One region of the Citrobacter koseri ATCC BAA-895 genome, then DNA from elsewhere that is predicted to be linked to it. Evidence: predicted binding sites of a transcription regulator. Region 1 holds the regulator's gene; each other region holds the start of a gene.
What was found. Region 1 encodes CRP, which controls carbon source genes, mostly activating them, when cyclic AMP is high. Its sites were predicted from a motif close to ATGTGANNNNNNTCACAT; they were not measured.

Region 1 (5,779 bases):
GGCCGGATAAGGCGCTTGCGCCGCCATCCGGCAAACAACAAACAGCAAACAACGTCAACCCTTCATATCCCGTAACCGGCGACTAAGCCAGATGCCGTGATGCGGGCGCTGGCGCCATGCCACTGACGAAATGGTGTGCATGGTATTCAGGTGCCCCAGCACGCGTTGCAGATGCTGTTCCAGCGTGCTGAGCGGCCCGTGGGAGAGCATCTCCGATGACTCCAGAATATTCACATCCCCGGAACCGCCCGGCGCGTCATACTCCAGCCGCTGCTGACAGCGCTGGAGCGCAATTTCGCAGGATTCCAGATAGCGCTGCGCCAGATCCGGCGTCAGCATCGTATGCTCGCGCGCCAGCGTGGTCATGGCGTTGACGTGCTCAACGATAAACTGGCTGTGCGTTACCCACAGTTTCATATCTTCCAGATAGTGCGTGTTAAACCCCGGTTCCTGCATCGCCTGATTCAGCGAGTTAAACAGCGTATTGTGCGCCTGGTTCACCCGCATTCGCTGGTACGCCAGCGGCGTTGGCTGCGGGTCGTTGCTGAGGATCAGCCGAATGGCCTCCTGGTCCGCTTCCAGCGCGTCGTGGGCATTCTTACGCAAAAGGCCGCTTTGCCACTGCGGCCAGAGCCAGACCATCCCGCCAAAAGCAATCAGGCAGCCAATGACCGTATCAATAAATCGCGGCACGATGAACTGTTCGCCGTTGAGCGTCAGCAGTTGCAGGGTATAGACCGCCGTCACCGTAAAGCCAACCGTCGCCCAGCCGTAGTTTTTGCGAATGGTCAGATAGCTCACCAGCGTAATGATCAGCATTAATGCCAGCGTGTAGCCTTCAGGAATGCGAAAGTGCAACGTGACGCCCGCCACCACCAGACCGGCCAGCGTACCCGCTGAACGGTGCAGAATGCGTACGCGCGTCGCGCCGTAGCCGTTTTGCGTGACGAACAGGATGGTCATCAGAATCCAGTACGGCTTGGGCAGATGTAAGGCGCTGCCCATCAGACTGGCGATACTTAACATGACGCTGATTCGCCCGGCGTTGCGCAGCGCGGGCGATTTAAACGATAAATAGCTTTTCAGCGCGGGCAGCAGCGGCAGGCGACGCTGTTTATCAGCCATCAGGTCGCGTGCGTACAGCGGACGCTGAGTGCGTAATACGCGGGCAATACGGCTAAAGTGCCAGTAGCAAAACTGCCCGACAGGGTTTTCCGGGTGCTGATTGGCGATTTTTTCCAGCGCGCCAGTCTGCTTCTCCATCGAAAAACGGCTGGGCAGACGGTGATACAGGATGTCATCCGCGATGATGCGCAGGCGGGCAGCGACGGTTTGCGCATTCCAGCGAATAACCTGTTCCGCGTGGCTGCGCTCCACCAGCTTCTGAACCTCCTCCGGCTGATGCAAACTAACGGAGATATGCTCCTGTAAGTCCAGCGCTTCCTGGAAGGCGCGCAGCAGGCGCTTGTAGTCATTATTGTGCTGGGCCGACAGCATGTGCATCTGCTGGTAACACTGGGTAATGAGATCTACCGCTTTCTGCTGGCGCACCAGCAGAGGCGGCAGCGCTTTTTCTGGATCGATATGCTGCGTGAGCAGGCTGTATTTGGCCTCGCAATAGTCGGCCAGCTCGCGATACAGCAGGCTGAGCGACTCGCGCAGCGGCTGTTCGCGCCACAGCCAGAACCAGAACCAGTTAAACAGCCCATACCATAGCGTGCCGAGCGCATAGATGAGCAGCGGCTCCCAGACCGGCATGTTCCCCGCCAGGCTTAGCGTGAAAATGGCGGCAATCAGTGAAGCGGGCAGCAGCCTTGCATGCAGCGGGCTGATTTCTGCCGTGACGCCGAGCAGCAGCGTCAGCCCGGTGAGGATCAGCGGCAGGGGGATGTCGCGCGCCAGCAGCAGTTGTGTAATCAGGCTGCATCCGGCAAACAGCGATCCGCCGATGATTAAGCGTTTGAAAAAGCGTTTATGCGGGGTATCAAGACCGGCAATATTGCAGCAGGCGGGAACGAGCGAGAACAGCAGTCCCAGGTGCAACTGGCCGATGATCAGGCCGATAGCCACAGGCAGGCACAGCACCAGCGTTTGCCGTAGTGCGTAGTTGATCTCAGGATGGTAAATCAGTCTTCGCCACATCGGTGCAAACAAAAATGGCGCATTACCCGGTAATGCGCCATTCCGACGGGATTAACGTGTGCCGTAGACGACGATGGTCTTACCGTGAGCGGAGATCAGATTCTGATCTTCGAGCATTTTCAGAATACGCCCCACGGTTTCACGGGAGCAGCCAACGATCTGGCCGATCTCCTGACGGGTGATTTTGATCTGCATGCCATCCGGGTGAGTCATCGCGTCAGGTTGTTTCGCCAGGTTCAGCAGGGTCTGAGCGATACGGCCCGTTACGTCGAGGAAGGCGAGGTTACCGACTTTCTCAGATGTCACTTGCAGACGGCGAGCCATCTGGGAAGACAGGCGCATCAGAATATCCGGGTTTACCTGGATCAACTGACGGAATTTCTTGTAAGAAATTTCAGCGACTTCACAGGCCGTTTTGGCACGTACCCAGGCACTGCGTTCCTGACCTTCTTCAAACAGGCCCAGTTCGCCAATAAAATCGCCCTGATTCAGATAAGAAAGGATCATTTCTTTCCCTTCTTCATCTTTGATCAACACTGCCACTGAGCCTTTAACGATGTAGTACAACGTTTCCGCTTTTTCACCCTGGTGAATCAGCGTGCTCTTCGATGGGTACTTATGAATGTGGCAATGAGACAAGAACCATTCGAGAGTCGGGTCTGTTTGCGGTTTGCCAAGCACCATGCGCGGTTATCCTCTGTTATAAGCTGTCTCCAGAGCCAGAACACGACACTGCCTCTGGGTTTGCAAAAATAGGTTTCCCGAATTCCTGGGAAGGGGGCTGTCGAAAATGTACTGCAGCCTGAATGTGATGTCCTCTGCATACATGCAGTACGTCAATGTATTACTGTAGCATCCCGACTGTTTTAGCATAGCTTTCGCCGTGTGTCTCCTGGTGTCTCGCTTCAGCATGACGCAGGTCGCCTTCCGTTGCGAGATTTGTTATGTGCGCGTAATCTGTCAGGAAAATTGACACATTGGAGTTCCGAATATGCAAGCGCGTGTAAAGTGGGTTGAAGGGTTAACCTTTCTGGGAGAGTCTGCCTCCGGCCACCAGGTTTTAATGGATGGCAACTCCGGTGATAAAGCGCCAAGCCCGATGGAAATGGTGCTGATGGCCGCAGGCGGTTGTAGCGCAATCGACGTGGTTTCTATTTTGCAGAAAGGGCGTCAGGATGTGACGAATTGCGAAGTGAAGCTGACGTCCGAACGTCGTGAAGAAGCGCCGCGCCTGTTTACGCATATCAATCTGCATTTCATTGTGACCGGCAATGACCTGAAAGACGCGGCGGTTGCGCGGGCGGTCGATCTTTCGGCTGAGAAGTATTGCTCAGTGGCGCTGATGCTAGAAAAAGCGGTGAATATTACCCATTCGTATGAAGTGATTGCGGCGTGATGCCGGTTGCCTGATGGCGCTTCGCTTATCAGGCCTACGAATTCGCACCCTGTAGGCCGGATAAGGCGCCAGCCGCCATCCGGCATATATCAAACGCACCCTGTAGGCCGGATAAGGCGTCAGCCGCCATCCGGCAAACATCGAACAGATTATTCGATCTTCTTCCCTTCCATCAGTCGCTGAACCAGCGGCAACATGATCAGCTCCATCGCCAGCCCCATTTTGCCGCCCGGCACCACGAGCGTATTGATATGGGAAATAAACGACCCCTGCAACATCGCCAGCAGCCACGGGAAATCAATCCCTTCCAGATTTCTGAAATGAATGACCACAAAACTTTCGTCCAGCGAAGGAATGCCTTTCGCGGCGAAGGGATTGGAAGTGTCAACGGTGGGCACGCGCTGGAAGTTAATGTGGGTGCGGGAAAACTGCGGCGTAATGAAATTAATGTAGTCATCCATTGAGCGGACAACGGAATCCATCACCGCCTCGCGGGAGTGGCCGCGCTCGCTGGTATCGCGAATCAGTTTTTGAATCCACTCCAGGTTGACGATCGGCACCACGCCGACCAGCAGATCGACATGACGCGCGACATCATGCTGCGGCGTTACCACGCCGCCGTGCAGCCCTTCGTAAAACAGCACATCGGTGGGTTCCGGCAGCGGCTGCCACGGGGTAAACGTCCCTGGCACCTGATTCCACGGCACGGCCTCATCGTAGGTATGAAGATACTTACGCGCCTGGCCTTTGCCCGTCTGTCCGTATTCAATAAAGGTTTGTTCCAGCAGGCTGAAGTCGTTGGCTTCAGGGCCGAAATAGCTGATATGCCGCCCGGCGTCGCGCGCTTTGCGGATCGCCATGTCCATTTCGGGGCGTGTGTAACGATGAAAACTGTCGCCTTCCACCTCGGCTGCGCGCAGATTTAACTGCGCGAAAATTTTTCGAAACGCGAGGCTGGTGGTCGTGGTCCCCGCGCCGCTGGACCCTGTTACCGCAATCACCGGATGTTTGGCAGACATAACAACTCCATGAATCAACAAAAGTTTTAGTATAGTCGGCCGTCAGCGGCGGATTATTCGCGAAACTGTTCACGCGGCATAATGTTGACCGTCTCGTGCAGTTCAGACCACACCAGAACAGCTTCTCCGCACTGTAGCTGTCGTTTGACGTCGGCGACCTTTTGCTCAAGCGAACGTTCATGTTCACCATAATCGGTGCCTTCACGCAACACAAAGCTTTCGATCAAATTGTCCAGCGTCTCAGAAGACAGCTCTTGCCAGGGGATCATCATGATGACGCCTCCAGATACGTTGTCAGCCAGTCGGGAATCCGCGACTCCAGCCACATTTCCGGGCGACGCAGCGTCCCGCCGATAAATCCAACATGCCCGCCATGCTCGGTGAGCTGATACTCCACCAGCGGCGGCAGATTTTCCGGTTTCGGGATCACATGATGATCCATAAACGGATCGTCTTTCGCGTGGATGATGAGCGTCGGTTTGGCGATCTGGTTGAGCATCGGCATGGCGCTACATTGACGATAATAGTCTATCGCGTCGGCAAAGCCGTGAATTTTCGCGGTGATCAGATCGTCAAATTCACGGAGCCGGCGCACGGATTTGAGCTGCGCCAGATTAATCGGCAGTGTGCCGGGGTATGCCGCCAGCTTGCGCGCGGCGTTGGCCTTCAGCAGATTGAGCAGATAGCGCTGATAAACGCGGGAAAACCCTTTTTCCATATGATAGCTGCACGCTTCCAGCACAAAGGGAGCGGAAACGATGACCGCCGCGTCAATTGGGATCTCGCGGCCTTCTTTCGCCAGCAGACACGCCAGCATATTTCCGCCGAGCGAATAGCCGACGGCGGCGGTGGGGACGGCGCCAAACTCACGCTGTAGCCAGTGTAAAAACCAGGTGCCGTCTTCCGTTTCGCCGGAGTGATAAATGCGGTTCAGCCGGTTCGGTTCGCCGCTACAGCCGCGAAAGTGCATGACCACGCCCAGCCAGCCGCGCTTTTGCGCCGCTTCAATCAGCCCGTGAGCGTACGGGCTGTTCAGGCTGCCTTCCAGGCCGTGAAAAACCACCAGACGCGGTTTGTGCTTCGCGTGCTGTGGATCTTCACTCCAGGCCAGATCGATAAAATCGCCGTCTGGTAATTCCAGACGCTGCCAGTGCGCATCGAACTTCACCTTGCGGCGGATGAGTCGCGGCAGCATGGTTTGCAGGTGGCGGTTGCGGATACC
Region 2 (5,779 bases), 2.4 Mb from region 1:
TTTCACGGTTCATCACGTTCACGTTCAGGTGCTGACCACCTTCGATGGACGCTTCGTGGTGGAAGTAACCATCCATCAGACCCGCCAGGTTGGTTTTACGTACTTCGTCGTCTTTACCCAGAGCGTTCGGAACGATAGAGAAGGTGTAAGAGATACCATCTTTAGCGTAAGCAAACGGCAGTTTTGCAACGGAGGTCAGAGAGGCAACAGCACCTTTCTGGTCACGGCCGTGCATTGGGTTAGCACCCGGTCCGAACGGCGCGCCAGCACGACGACCGTCTGGGGTGTTACCGGTTTTCTTACCATACACAACGTTAGAAGTGATGGTCAGAACAGACTGAGTCGGGATAGCGCCACGGTAAGTGGTCAGTTTCTGAATTTTCTTCATGAAACGTTCTACCAGGTCAACCGCCATGTCATCAACGCGAGAGTCGTTGTTACCAAACTGCGGGTATTCGCCTTCGATTTCGAAGTCTACAGCCAGGCCGTCTTCGTCACGAATCGGTTTAACTTTCGCATATTTGATTGCAGACAGGGAGTCAGCAGCAACGGACAGACCTGCGATACCACACGCCATGGTGCGGATAACGTCACGGTCGTGCAGCGCCATCAGAGAGGCTTCGTAGCTGTACTTGTCGTGCATGTAGTGGATAACGTTCAGCGCGGTGACATACTGTTTAGCCAGCCAGTCCATGAAGTGATCCATGCGGTCCATCACTTCGTCGAAGTTCAGAACGTCGCCTTTGATCGGTTCAGATTTAGGACCAACCTGCATTTTCAGTTTTTCATCAACGCCGCCGTTGATTGCGTACAGCATGGTTTTCGCCAGGTTTGCACGCGCACCGAAGAACTGCATTTGTTTACCAACAACCATCGGGCTTACGCAGCAAGCAATAGCGTAGTCATCGTTGTTGAAGTCTGGACGCATCAGGTCATCGTTCTCGTATTGCAGAGAAGAGGTGTCGATGGACACTTTAGCGGCGAATTTCTTGAAGTTCAGCGGCAGTTTTTCAGACCACAGAACGGTGATGTTCGGCTCAGGAGACGGACCCATGGTGTACAGGGTGTTCAGGAAGCGGAAGCTGTTTTTGGTAACCAGAGTACGGCCGTCAACGCCCATACCGCCGATAGATTCAGTTGCCCAAATCGGGTCGCCAGAGAACAGTTCATCGTATTCCGGCGTACGCAGGAAGCGAACCATACGCAGTTTCATGACCAGGTGGTCAATCATTTCCTGTGCGTCTTGTTCGGTGATTTTGCCTGCTTTGATATCACGTTCAATGTACGCATCCAGGAAGGTGGATACGCGACCGAAGGACATTGCTGCACCGTTCTGAGACTTAACAGCGGCCAGGTAGCCGAAGTAGGTCCACTGGATAGCTTCCTGAGCGTTGGTAGCCGGACCAGAGATATCGCAGCCATATTTAGCCGCCATCTCTTTGATCTGACCCAGCGCGCGGTGCTGTTCAGCAATTTCTTCACGCAGACGGATAGTCGCTTCCAGGTTTACGCCGTTTTCCAGGTCAGACTGCAAAGAGACGAACTGGGCGTATTTGTCTTTCATCAGGAAGTCGATACCGTACAGCGCAACGCGACGGTAGTCACCGATGATACGGCCACGGCCATACGCATCTGGCAGACCAGTCAGAACACCAGATTTACGGCAGTTCAGAATGTCTTTGGTATAAACATCGAATACACCCTGGTTGTGGGTTTTGCGGTATTCGGTGAAGATTTTTTTCAGCATTGGGTCCAGCTCGCGATTGTACGCTTTGCAGGAACCTTCAACCATTTTGATACCACCGAACGGGATGATCGCACGTTTCAGCGGAGCTTCAGTTTGCAGACCAACGATTTTCTCAAGCGCTTTATTGATGTAGCCAGCGTCGTGAGAAGTGATGGTAGAAGCAACGGAGGTGTCAAAGTCAACAGGCGCGTGAGTGCGGTTTTCCTGTTTAACGCCTTCCATTACGCTGTCCCACAGTGCAGTGGTCGCATTCGTCGCGCCAGCCAGGAAGGACTCATCACCCTCGTACGGAGTGTAGTTTTTCTGAATGAAGTCACGGACGTTTACTTCATTCTGCCAGTCACCTTTGGTAAAACCTTCCCAGGCTGTGGCTAACTTTTCATTAAGCTCGGACATGTAACACCTACCTTCTTAAGTGGATTTTTTATTTACTGCGTATAACGCTCATCAGCAATGATGATCGTCGCCACGCAGGTAAATGACCCAGTATGTCAACCCGACCAATAAACCGCCGCCGATAATGTTACCGATTGTGACCGGAATCAGGTTATCGGTGATGAAATTCATCACGGTCAGGTGAGAAAAACTTTCCGGACTGGAGCCCACTGCGGCCCAGAATTCCGGTGTGGCGAAGTCACGGATTACAATCCCCATCGGAATCATAAACATGTTTGCGATGCTGTGCTCAAAACCGCTGGCAACAAACATGGCGACGGGCAATACCATGATAAACGCTTTGTCCATCAGGCTACGGCCCGAGTAGCTCATCCACACGGCCAGGCAAACCATCAGGTTAGCCAGGATACCCAGGCAGACAGCTTCAATAAAAGTATGATGCATCTTGTGGTCGGCGGTTTGCAGGACGTTAAGCCCCCATCCGCCGTTGGCGGTCATATACTCGCCGGAAAGCCACATCAACAACACAAAGAGCAGACAACCGATCAGGTTACCAAAATAAACGTTGAGCCAGTTTTTTGCCAGTTGGCCCCATGTGATTCGGCCGCTCGCTTTCGCGACAACAATCAGCACTGTTGATGTGAAAAGATCTGCGCCGCAGATAACACAGAGAATCAGCCCCAGCGAGAAGCAGATGCCTCCAACCAGTTTCGCCATACCAAAAGGCATTGTGCCTGTACCGGTTGTGGCGGTGATATAGAAAACAAAGGCAATGGAAATGAACACACCCGCGGTAATCGCCAGATAGAAAGTCTTCAGCGGATGTTTCGTTGCTTTATAGACACCTGCCTCTTCGGCCACTTTGGCCATTGCAGCAGGGAGTAATAGATCAAAAGGGTTGTCAGCTTTCACACTAACTCTCTCTTTATTAAGTCGGCGACGAGATACTAACAAAGCATTATAGATGAGAATTTGATATAGATCATATCTCGCCTGGCTTATAGGCCCGCAAGATGCGTGGTTTTTACGCGATTGCGGTGTAAATATTTGATTATCCAAATAAAAATAAATTTTAAAAATTATAAAGTGAGTTGAATTTTTTCGCTGAGCCTCCCCGATGGCAGTTAATTAAAATGGAGTAATTGGCAAATAAAGTAACACCAGCACATTAATATCTGTAATATCAACTACCAATATTTAACCTTGTTATTACATTTATTTTCGTTTGCCAAAAAAATAAAAAAACAGGGCGCATAAAGCGCCCCGTAATATAGCTCAGTCGATTGTTTAAACCTACCTACAGTAGGTTATTCGCTTCTATTTTGACCAGTGAGCGGCCTTGGCGCGCTGCAATTTCTCATAGGCTTTCAGCAGAGACTGATGTGATGCGAAAGCATGCAGATCGCTATCAACCGCTTGCAGCCCATAAAATGCCGCTTCGCCGCTCAGTGCCGCGCTGGCCGCTTCAACAGCTTCGGCGCCATACATCCGAACGAAAGCATTCAGGTATTGCAGCGGTTCGCGGTCTTCTTCCTGCGCCAGAAGCAGCAGCGTTTGCAGACAGCGGTAGTAGTTCGCACGTTCAGCGCTAAAGATGGAGGCGTTGAATTCCATCGTCCACTCTGTCCAGATCAGCGCCTGCTCCAGATCGCCGCCAGCCAGCGCCAGCATTGCTTTAAGCTCACCGATGCGCAGGGTATACCAGCCATTATCCGGGCCTGTCGCCAGGCCAAGTAACTCGCGCACGCGGGTAAAGTCATCAAAGCCTTCTTCATCTAATTGTTCAATCAGATTGAGGTAAGCCTCTTTCTCCCATGCGCTGCCCGGCAGGGCGAGGAGGGTTTCGCGCAGATGGCTGCCCATGCTGTTGTTGGCGAGCCACAGATCTTCTGCCGGATAAATATCAGACATGCCCGGCACAATAATGCGGCAGGCATAAACGCCGAGGTGCTCATAGTCGGCAATATAGACCTCTTTATCTTCCGCATTGAAGATTGCCATCAGCGTGGCGAACTCTTCTTCCGTAGTGCCGGAGAAACTCCAGTCAGCAAACGGATAGTCGGCATCCTGCTTGAACAGATCCCAGGAGATCAAACCGCTGGAGTCAATGAAGTGCGTCTCAAGGTTAGTATGTTCAGCCACTTCTTCGTCGTCGAACGTTGGCGGGGTAAAGACATCAAGATCTTTCAGCCCACGGCCCTGCAACAGCTCGGTGACGGTGCGCTCCAGCGCAACGCCGAAATCAGGATGCGCGCCGAAGGAGGCGAAGCAGGTGCCGTTGGCCGGGTTGAACAGGACGACGCAGATAACCGGATACTGACCGCCCAGCGAGCCGTCATAAGCGAAGATTGGGAAACCTTCCGCCTCCAGCTTAGCGATGGCCTCTACCACTGCCGGGTAGCGTGCCAGCACATCGGCTGGAATTTCCGGTAGGCTAATGCTTTCGGCGATGATGCGGTTTTTAACATGACGTTCGAACACTTCAGACAAACCCTGCACACGCGCTTCGTTGCGGGTGTTACCAGCCGACATTCCGTTGGAAACGTACAGGTTGCCGATAATGTTCATCGGAATATACACGGTGTGATTATCAGACTGGCGGGTAAACGGCAGGCCGCAGATACCGCGATCTTCGTTACCGGATTGCAGATCGATAAGCATGCTTCCAGCCAGCTCGTTTTCCGGGTCGTAGAACGCGCGCAGACGGTCATCCAGTAACCCTTCCGGCAGGGCGTCGTCATCGGTTAGCGGGAACCATTTTTCATTCGGATAATGCACGAACGGGCCATTGGCGATGGTTTCACCCAGCCAGAAATCGGCGAAGAAATAGTTGGTGGACAGACGCTCAAAATATTCACCCAGCGCGGAAGCCAGCGCGGCTTTTTTGGTTGCGCCTTTGCCGTTGGTAAAGCACAACGCGCACTCTTTGTCGCGAATATGCACCGACCAGACGTTAGGCACCGGATTCAGCCAGGAGGCCTCTTCAATATGAAAACCGAGGTCGAGCAGTTTTTGCTGGAAGCGAGCGATGGAATCTTCCAGGGCGGCGTCTTTGCCGGGGATAAATGTTTGCGTCATGAAAATCACTTTTGTCGTACGGAAAGCGCGCAATGATACGGGTTTTATGTTGACGGCGCTATCGCCGCCGCCCCGGCAGCGTAAATAAAAGTGCGTAGTAGCGTCGTTCCTGTGAATGCCGGGGATCGTCAATGACGCCCGCGCGGCGCAAATCCAGAATGGTCGAAGGCCAGCCGGGTAAAACGGGCTACCTGACAGCGAATCTATCGGTTTTATGTCGTCAATCCGATAGATTCTGTTGTGTGACGTAGCGCGCATTTTTGGCCTGATGAGTTTTACCCATTGCGGCGCGTGTCACTGAATGATAAAACCGATATCCACAGGAATAACTTATACCCAATATCCGTCGTCCTGCCTTGCGCAGACGTTCGGGTGTTGAGGCGATAATAACGCAACGTGGTGAGGGGAAATGGCTCAGGTCTTCAATTTTAGTTCAGGTCCGGCAATGCTACCGGCGGAAGTGCTTAAACTGGCTCAACAGGATCTGCGTGACTGGCACGGTCTTGGCACGTCAGTAATGGAAATTAGCCACCGTGGCAAAGAATTTATCCAGGTCGC
Region 3 (5,779 bases), 1.8 Mb from region 1:
CGCGATGATCATCAGTTCGGCCTCTACCGTACGTCACGGCGTCGATTTTCCCGGCTGGGTTATTCTGGTGGCGCCACCGCTTATTTTTCTGGCGGTGTCAGTGATTCTGTGGGGTTCTCTGCGCAGCTCAGGGGCGATTATGCGCCTGGTCGGCAAGGGGGGAATTGAAGCTATTTCCCGCCTGATGGGCTTCTTACTGGTCTGTATGGGCGTGCAGTTTATCATTAACGGCGTGCTGGAAATTATTAAGACTTACCATTAAGTGACATGTGTTGCCCTGAAAAAATAAAAACCACCGTTGGTAGCGGTGGTTTTTATTTTTGAAGCCAGTCATTAATTAAGGAAAGGCTTCAGCACTTATAAAAAGTGCGATAAACCAAACTTAACACGCGCATTATCTTACGCCACATCAGGCCATCATACAAATCTAACCGTTAATGATTACATCGCTAAGCCGTCTTATATTCGGTGCTGAATTATTTATGTTTTTATATACACCCTGTGAATTAATGTATAAAAATCATTGTGTTGATGCGTTTTTCGGGGAAGGTTATACTGCGCAGGTGTGTTGATTATCGTTTTACTGGCTTTTGCTCCTGTGCAAAAAAAGTTTCTAAGTCCTGGCTTACGGGGTGGTACCTGCGAGCGCCTGGGCCAGGAATGCGATAAACCAAACTTAACACACTTGATCTTCGGTGGACGGGCAAGGAGAGGCTAAGCCGGAGTAATCGCATTCCTCTTTAAGAGGAAGAAAGCGTGGTGAATATCTTAAGCACGATTATTGTGGTTCTTGAGTTCATCGTTGCATCATTGCAACTGATCTTATCGTTCATTAAGTAACATTGATAAGAAACGAGTAAAGGGCCAGAACTTACCTGCTCTGGCCCTTTATAAAAAAGTCATTTTATTGGGGTTTTACTTCAATGCTGCGGCTGCTCTTCCAGCGAAACAGGCCAGCGGCGAAAGATAATGATCGACCACACCAGCGCCGCCAGGGCTGGCACTGCGCCGACGTAGCCAATAGTGGACATCGACCAGTGTAAACTCACCTGATTCCCCACCAATGCGCCAGCGCCAATGCCAATATTAAAAATGCCTGAGAACAGCGCCATTGCCACATCGGTGGCGTCCGGCGCCAGTGCCAGGACTTTCACCTGCATCCCCAGGCCTATCACCATAATGGCGATGCCCCAGAAAATACTCAGCACGGCAAGATGGCTTTCGCTGTCTGCTGCGGGCAGCAGGAGCATCAGGCAAATCACCAGCAGCATAATGGCAATGCTGATAAGCGGCGAGGCGTACTGATTACCCAGTTTGCCGAATACCACGCTGCCGATAATCCCGGCGCCGCCGAGGATCAGCAGTAATACCGTGGCAAAGTTTGCGCTCAGACCCGCCACCGTTTGTACAAACGGTTCAATATAGCTGTATGCCGTATAGTGTGCGGTGACCACTACGACCGTCAGTAAATAAATACTCATTAGCGCCGGGCGACGGAACAGCAGCGGCAGACTTTTTAGTGACCCAGAATGTTCGCTGGGCAATTTCGGCAGCAGTTTGATCAGGCATACCAGCGTGATTAACGCCCCTATACCAATGGCGAAGAACGTTGTTCGCCAGCCGAAGTATTGACCAACGATACGCCCGATAGGCAGCCCCAGAACCATCGCCAGCGCGGTTCCGGTGGCGATCAGACTCAGTGCCTGCGCACGTTTGCCTGGCGGCGCAAGGCGAATGGCCAGCGAAGCGGTAATAGACCAGAAGACGGCGTGTGCAAACGCGATCCCGATGCGGCTGATTACCAGCACGGTAAAATTCCATGCCAGGAAGGAGAGCACATGGCTGGCAATGAAGAGAACAAACAGGCAGATTAGCAGCTTACGCCGCTCAACCTGGCTGGTCAGCAACATAAAGGGCAACGACATCAGCGCCACAACCCAGGCATAGATCGTCAGCATAATCCCGACCTGTGCGGTCGGCATAGCAAAGCTCCGGGCGATGTCCGACAGTAAGCCAACAGGGACAAACTCTGTGGTATTGAAAATAAAAGCGGCAATAGCAAGCGTAACTACCCGTAGCCACGCGACCTTGCGGGAAACAGTGTTTGTTGTCATAAGAGTAAATCGGGTTAGTTGCGAAAAGGCGAGGTCACGATCTTAAAACGTTTGCTGGCGAAAATACAATCATTTTGTGATGTATGTCTCATTATCGTTGATGAGCCGATTGATGAAACAAACGAAATGGCGTCCGGGTATGGAAATCATCCCGGACACCGTATTCAGGGGAGTTTTGCGATATTCGCTTTGATGACTTCGGCAGAGTATCTGAATTTCGCCAGCTCATCATCGGCTAACTGTAATTCGATAATTTGTTGAACACCGCTTTGAGTCAGCACCGCCGGTACGCCGATGGCGACGCCGTCAACGCCGTATTCCCCCTCCAGTACGCAGGAGATGGCCAGCGCCCGATGGCTTCCGGTGAAGACGTTCCGGCAAATTTCCGCAATGGTTCCGGCAATACCATATTCAGTGCAGCCTTTGCGGTTATAGATTTCAAACCCATGTTTGCGCACTTTTTCCGCCATCGCCTCGACGTCCAGGATTTTACCCGTACGACGTTGATAAACGTCCGCAATCGGAGAACCGTAGACGGAGGAGTGGGACCAGACCGGGAATTGCGTATCGCCATGCTCTCCCAGAATAAAGGCATCGATGCTTTGCGCGCCGATATCCAGTTCCTGCGCCAGCGCGCGCCGTAAACGGGTGGTGTCCAGCCAGACGCCAGTGCCGATTACCTGGCTGCGCGGCAGGCCTGATAGCGTCCATACCTGCCAGGTAATGATATCGCAAGGATTGGTGGCGATAAGAAAGATGCCGTTAAAGCCGCCATCCATCATTTCCGGCACGATCTTTTGGACGATCCGCGCGGTGTTGTTCAGCTCATCAAGCCGTGTTTGCCCTGGTTTTAATGCGCCGCCGGAAACGGTAATCACGGCGATATCGACATCGGCGCATTCATGCGCCTCCCGGGTGGAAATGGTCATCATCCCCGGCATGTAGGCCGCTGCATCAGCGAGATCCAAAGCATGGCCTTCCGAACGATCTCTGTTTAAATCGACCAGAATCAGCTCTTCACAAATATTCTGATTGAGCAGAGCGTAAGCTGCTGATGCGCCAACATTACCTGCCCCAATGATCATCACTTTACGCGCTTTGGTGTTCATGACTGTTCCATATCCGTTTTCGTCTTGCGCAGTATAAAACGCTTCTCCCGGCAGGCGTAGCCCCAAACCCATAGGATAATGCTATGGCTGCGAGGACGGATTCAGCAGGGCGATAAACGTGTCCAGTTGACGGGTCATTGCTCCGCGACGCCACACAAGCCAGGTGTCCAGCCATCGCCACTCTTCGCTCAACGGCCAGGCTTCAACCTGATGATGCCCGGGCATACTTTCCAGCATGGTACGAGGGATCAGCGCGATGCCCGCTCCGGCGATAACGCACGCCAGCATGCCGTGGTACGACTCCATTTCATGAATGGTGCCGGGCATCGCGCGATCGGCATGAAACCAGCTTTCAAAGTGACGGCGATAAGAGCAGTTTGCGCGAAAGGCGTAGATATTGCTGCCATTCACGTCTTTTGCCCGCCGTACGGGGGAATGCCCATGAGGGGCGACAATCATCATCTCTTCACGGTATACCGGCATACCTTCAAGACCCGGATGAGTAATCGGGCCATCAACAAACGCTGCGTTAAGTCTGCCTTCCAGAACGCCTTCGAGCATTGTCCCGGAAGGCCCGGTAGAGAGGGCGAACTGGATTTTGGGGTAACGCTGATTGTACCCGGCAAGCGTGGCCGGGATGCGTACCGCTGCGGTGCTTTCCAGCGCGCCGAGTGAAAACAGTCCCTGAGGTTCATCACCGGCGACCACCATTCGCGCTTCATCAACCAGCGCCAGGATCTGCTGGCTGTAGCGCAGAAAGTTATGTCCGGCGGGAGAAAGGCGCAGCCGCTGACTTTCACGAATAAACAGATCCACGCCAAGATCGGCCTCAAGCTGGCGGATTCGCGTAGTGAGGTTCGACGGGACGCGATGCACCTTCGCCGCCGCCTGCGTAATACTGCCGGTTTCGGCCACGGCATTGAACATTTCCAGCTGAGTCAGATCCATAGTTTTCTCTTTTTGTGAACGCAGTGCTTAATATTATTCATTTTTCAGAAAGAGTAAATGCGCCCATTATGCAGGCATATCCCGCAACGTAGAGAGACAAACCGATGACGATGACACCTGCTACACATGCGATTTCCGTGGACCCGACAACCGGTGAAACACTGGCGATGATGCCGTGGGCCAGCGCTGATGATATTGAAAATGCACTCACTCTGGCTGCCCGTGGATTTGAGGAATGGAAACGCACGACGGTGGCGTACCGGGCGCAGAAACTTCGCGATATCGGGCAAGCGCTGCGTAATCATACAGACGAGATGGCGCACAGTATTTCCCGTGAGATGGGAAAACCGATCCGGCAGGCGCGCGCCGAGGTGGCGAAATCTGCGGCGCTCTGTGACTGGTATGCAGAACATGGCCCCGCGATGCTTAACCCGGAACCGACGCTGGTGGAAAATCAGCAGGCGGTGATTGCATATCGTCCGCTGGGGACAATACTGGCGGTCATGCCGTGGAACTTTCCGCTCTGGCAGGTATTACGCGGGGCGATTCCCATCCTGCTGGCGGGTAACGGCTATTTACTAAAACATGCGCCGAATGTGATCGGTTGCGCTGAACGTATTGCGCAGATCTTCGCCGATGCCGATATTCCGGCGGGCGTTTATGGCTGGGTAAATGCCAGTAACGACGGCGTTAGCCAGATGATTAACGATCCCCGTATTGCCGCCGTGACGGTAACGGGCAGCGTGCGTGCCGGGGCCGCGATTGGTGCGCAGGCCGGGGCTGCGCTGAAAAAATGCGTGCTTGAACTGGGCGGTTCCGATCCGTTTATCGTTCTTAACGATGCCGACCTGGATCTGGCTGTTAAAGCCGCTGTCGCCGGTCGCTATCAAAATACCGGGCAGGTATGCGCGGCGGCGAAGCGCTTTATTGTTGAAGAGGGGATTGCCGGGGAATTTACTGAACGGTTTGTTGCCGCCGCCAGCGCACTGAAAATGGGCGATCCGCTGGCGGAAGAGAACGATCTCGGTCCTATGGCGCGTTTTGATCTACGGGATGAGCTGCATCAGCAAGTGGAGGCATCAATAGCAGAAGGCGCGCGTTTATTACTGGGCGGTGAAAAGCTCGCCGGGGAAGGCAACTATTATGCCATTACGGTTCTGGGCGATGTGACGCCTGAGATGACGGCGTTTCGTCAGGAGTTGTTTGGGCCCGTGGCGGCGATTACCGTGGCGAAGAACGCCGAACATGCCTTGCAACTGGCTAATGACAGCGACTTTGGGTTGTCGGCGACGCTGTTCACTGCGCGTGATGCACTGGCTCAGGAGATGGCATCGCGCCTGGAATGTGGCGGGGTGTTTATCAATGGATACAGCGCCAGCGATCCGCGTGTGGCATTTGGCGGCGTGAAGAAAAGCGGCTTTGGTCGCGAGCTCTCCCATTTTGGCCTGCATGAGTTTTGCAACGTACAAACTGTCTGGAAAAACCGTCTGTGATCATTCTGGCGTCTTCTTGAGGCGCCATGTCACATTACTGCAATAGTTCTGTCATTTTCTCTCCGTACACTCGCGCATAACGCATTGATACAGAAGAATATCATGAACTTAACGC

Region 2: a site for CRP is predicted at 3,114-3,131, ahead of focA (formate transporter FocA). Genes of this name have one in related genera too.
Region 3: a site for CRP is predicted at 2,189-2,206, ahead of CKO_RS06630 (sugar transporter). Genes of this name have one in related genera too.

What each region holds. Positions count from the first base shown of each region.
Region 1 covers NC_009792.1:4,374,980-4,380,758, reverse strand. The annotation lists gene CKO_RS20390 (YccS/YhfK family putative transporter) at 55-2,142, opposite strand; gene crp (cAMP-activated global transcriptional regulator CRP) at 2,194-2,826, opposite strand; gene CKO_RS20375 (OsmC family protein) at 3,134-3,538, shown strand; gene CKO_RS20370 (phosphoribulokinase) at 3,688-4,557, opposite strand; gene CKO_RS20365 (YheU family protein) at 4,611-4,829, opposite strand; gene CKO_RS20360 (hydrolase) at 4,826-5,779, opposite strand, start outside.
Region 2 covers NC_009792.1:2,005,211-2,010,989, reverse strand. The annotation lists gene pflB (formate C-acetyltransferase) at 1-2,143, opposite strand, end outside; gene focA (formate transporter FocA) at 2,195-3,055, opposite strand; gene ycaO (30S ribosomal protein S12 methylthiotransferase accessory factor YcaO) at 3,461-5,221, opposite strand; gene serC (3-phosphoserine/phosphohydroxythreonine transaminase) at 5,631-5,779, shown strand, end outside.
Region 3 covers NC_009792.1:1,498,293-1,504,071, reverse strand. The annotation lists gene CKO_RS06635 (MarC family NAAT transporter) at 1-262, shown strand, start outside; gene CKO_RS06630 (sugar transporter) at 921-2,114, opposite strand; gene CKO_RS06625 (L-lactate dehydrogenase) at 2,279-3,223, opposite strand; gene ptrR (putrescine utilization regulator PtrR) at 3,305-4,171, opposite strand; gene sad (succinate-semialdehyde dehydrogenase) at 4,276-5,664, shown strand; gene CKO_RS06610 (methyl-accepting chemotaxis protein) at 5,767-5,779, shown strand, end outside.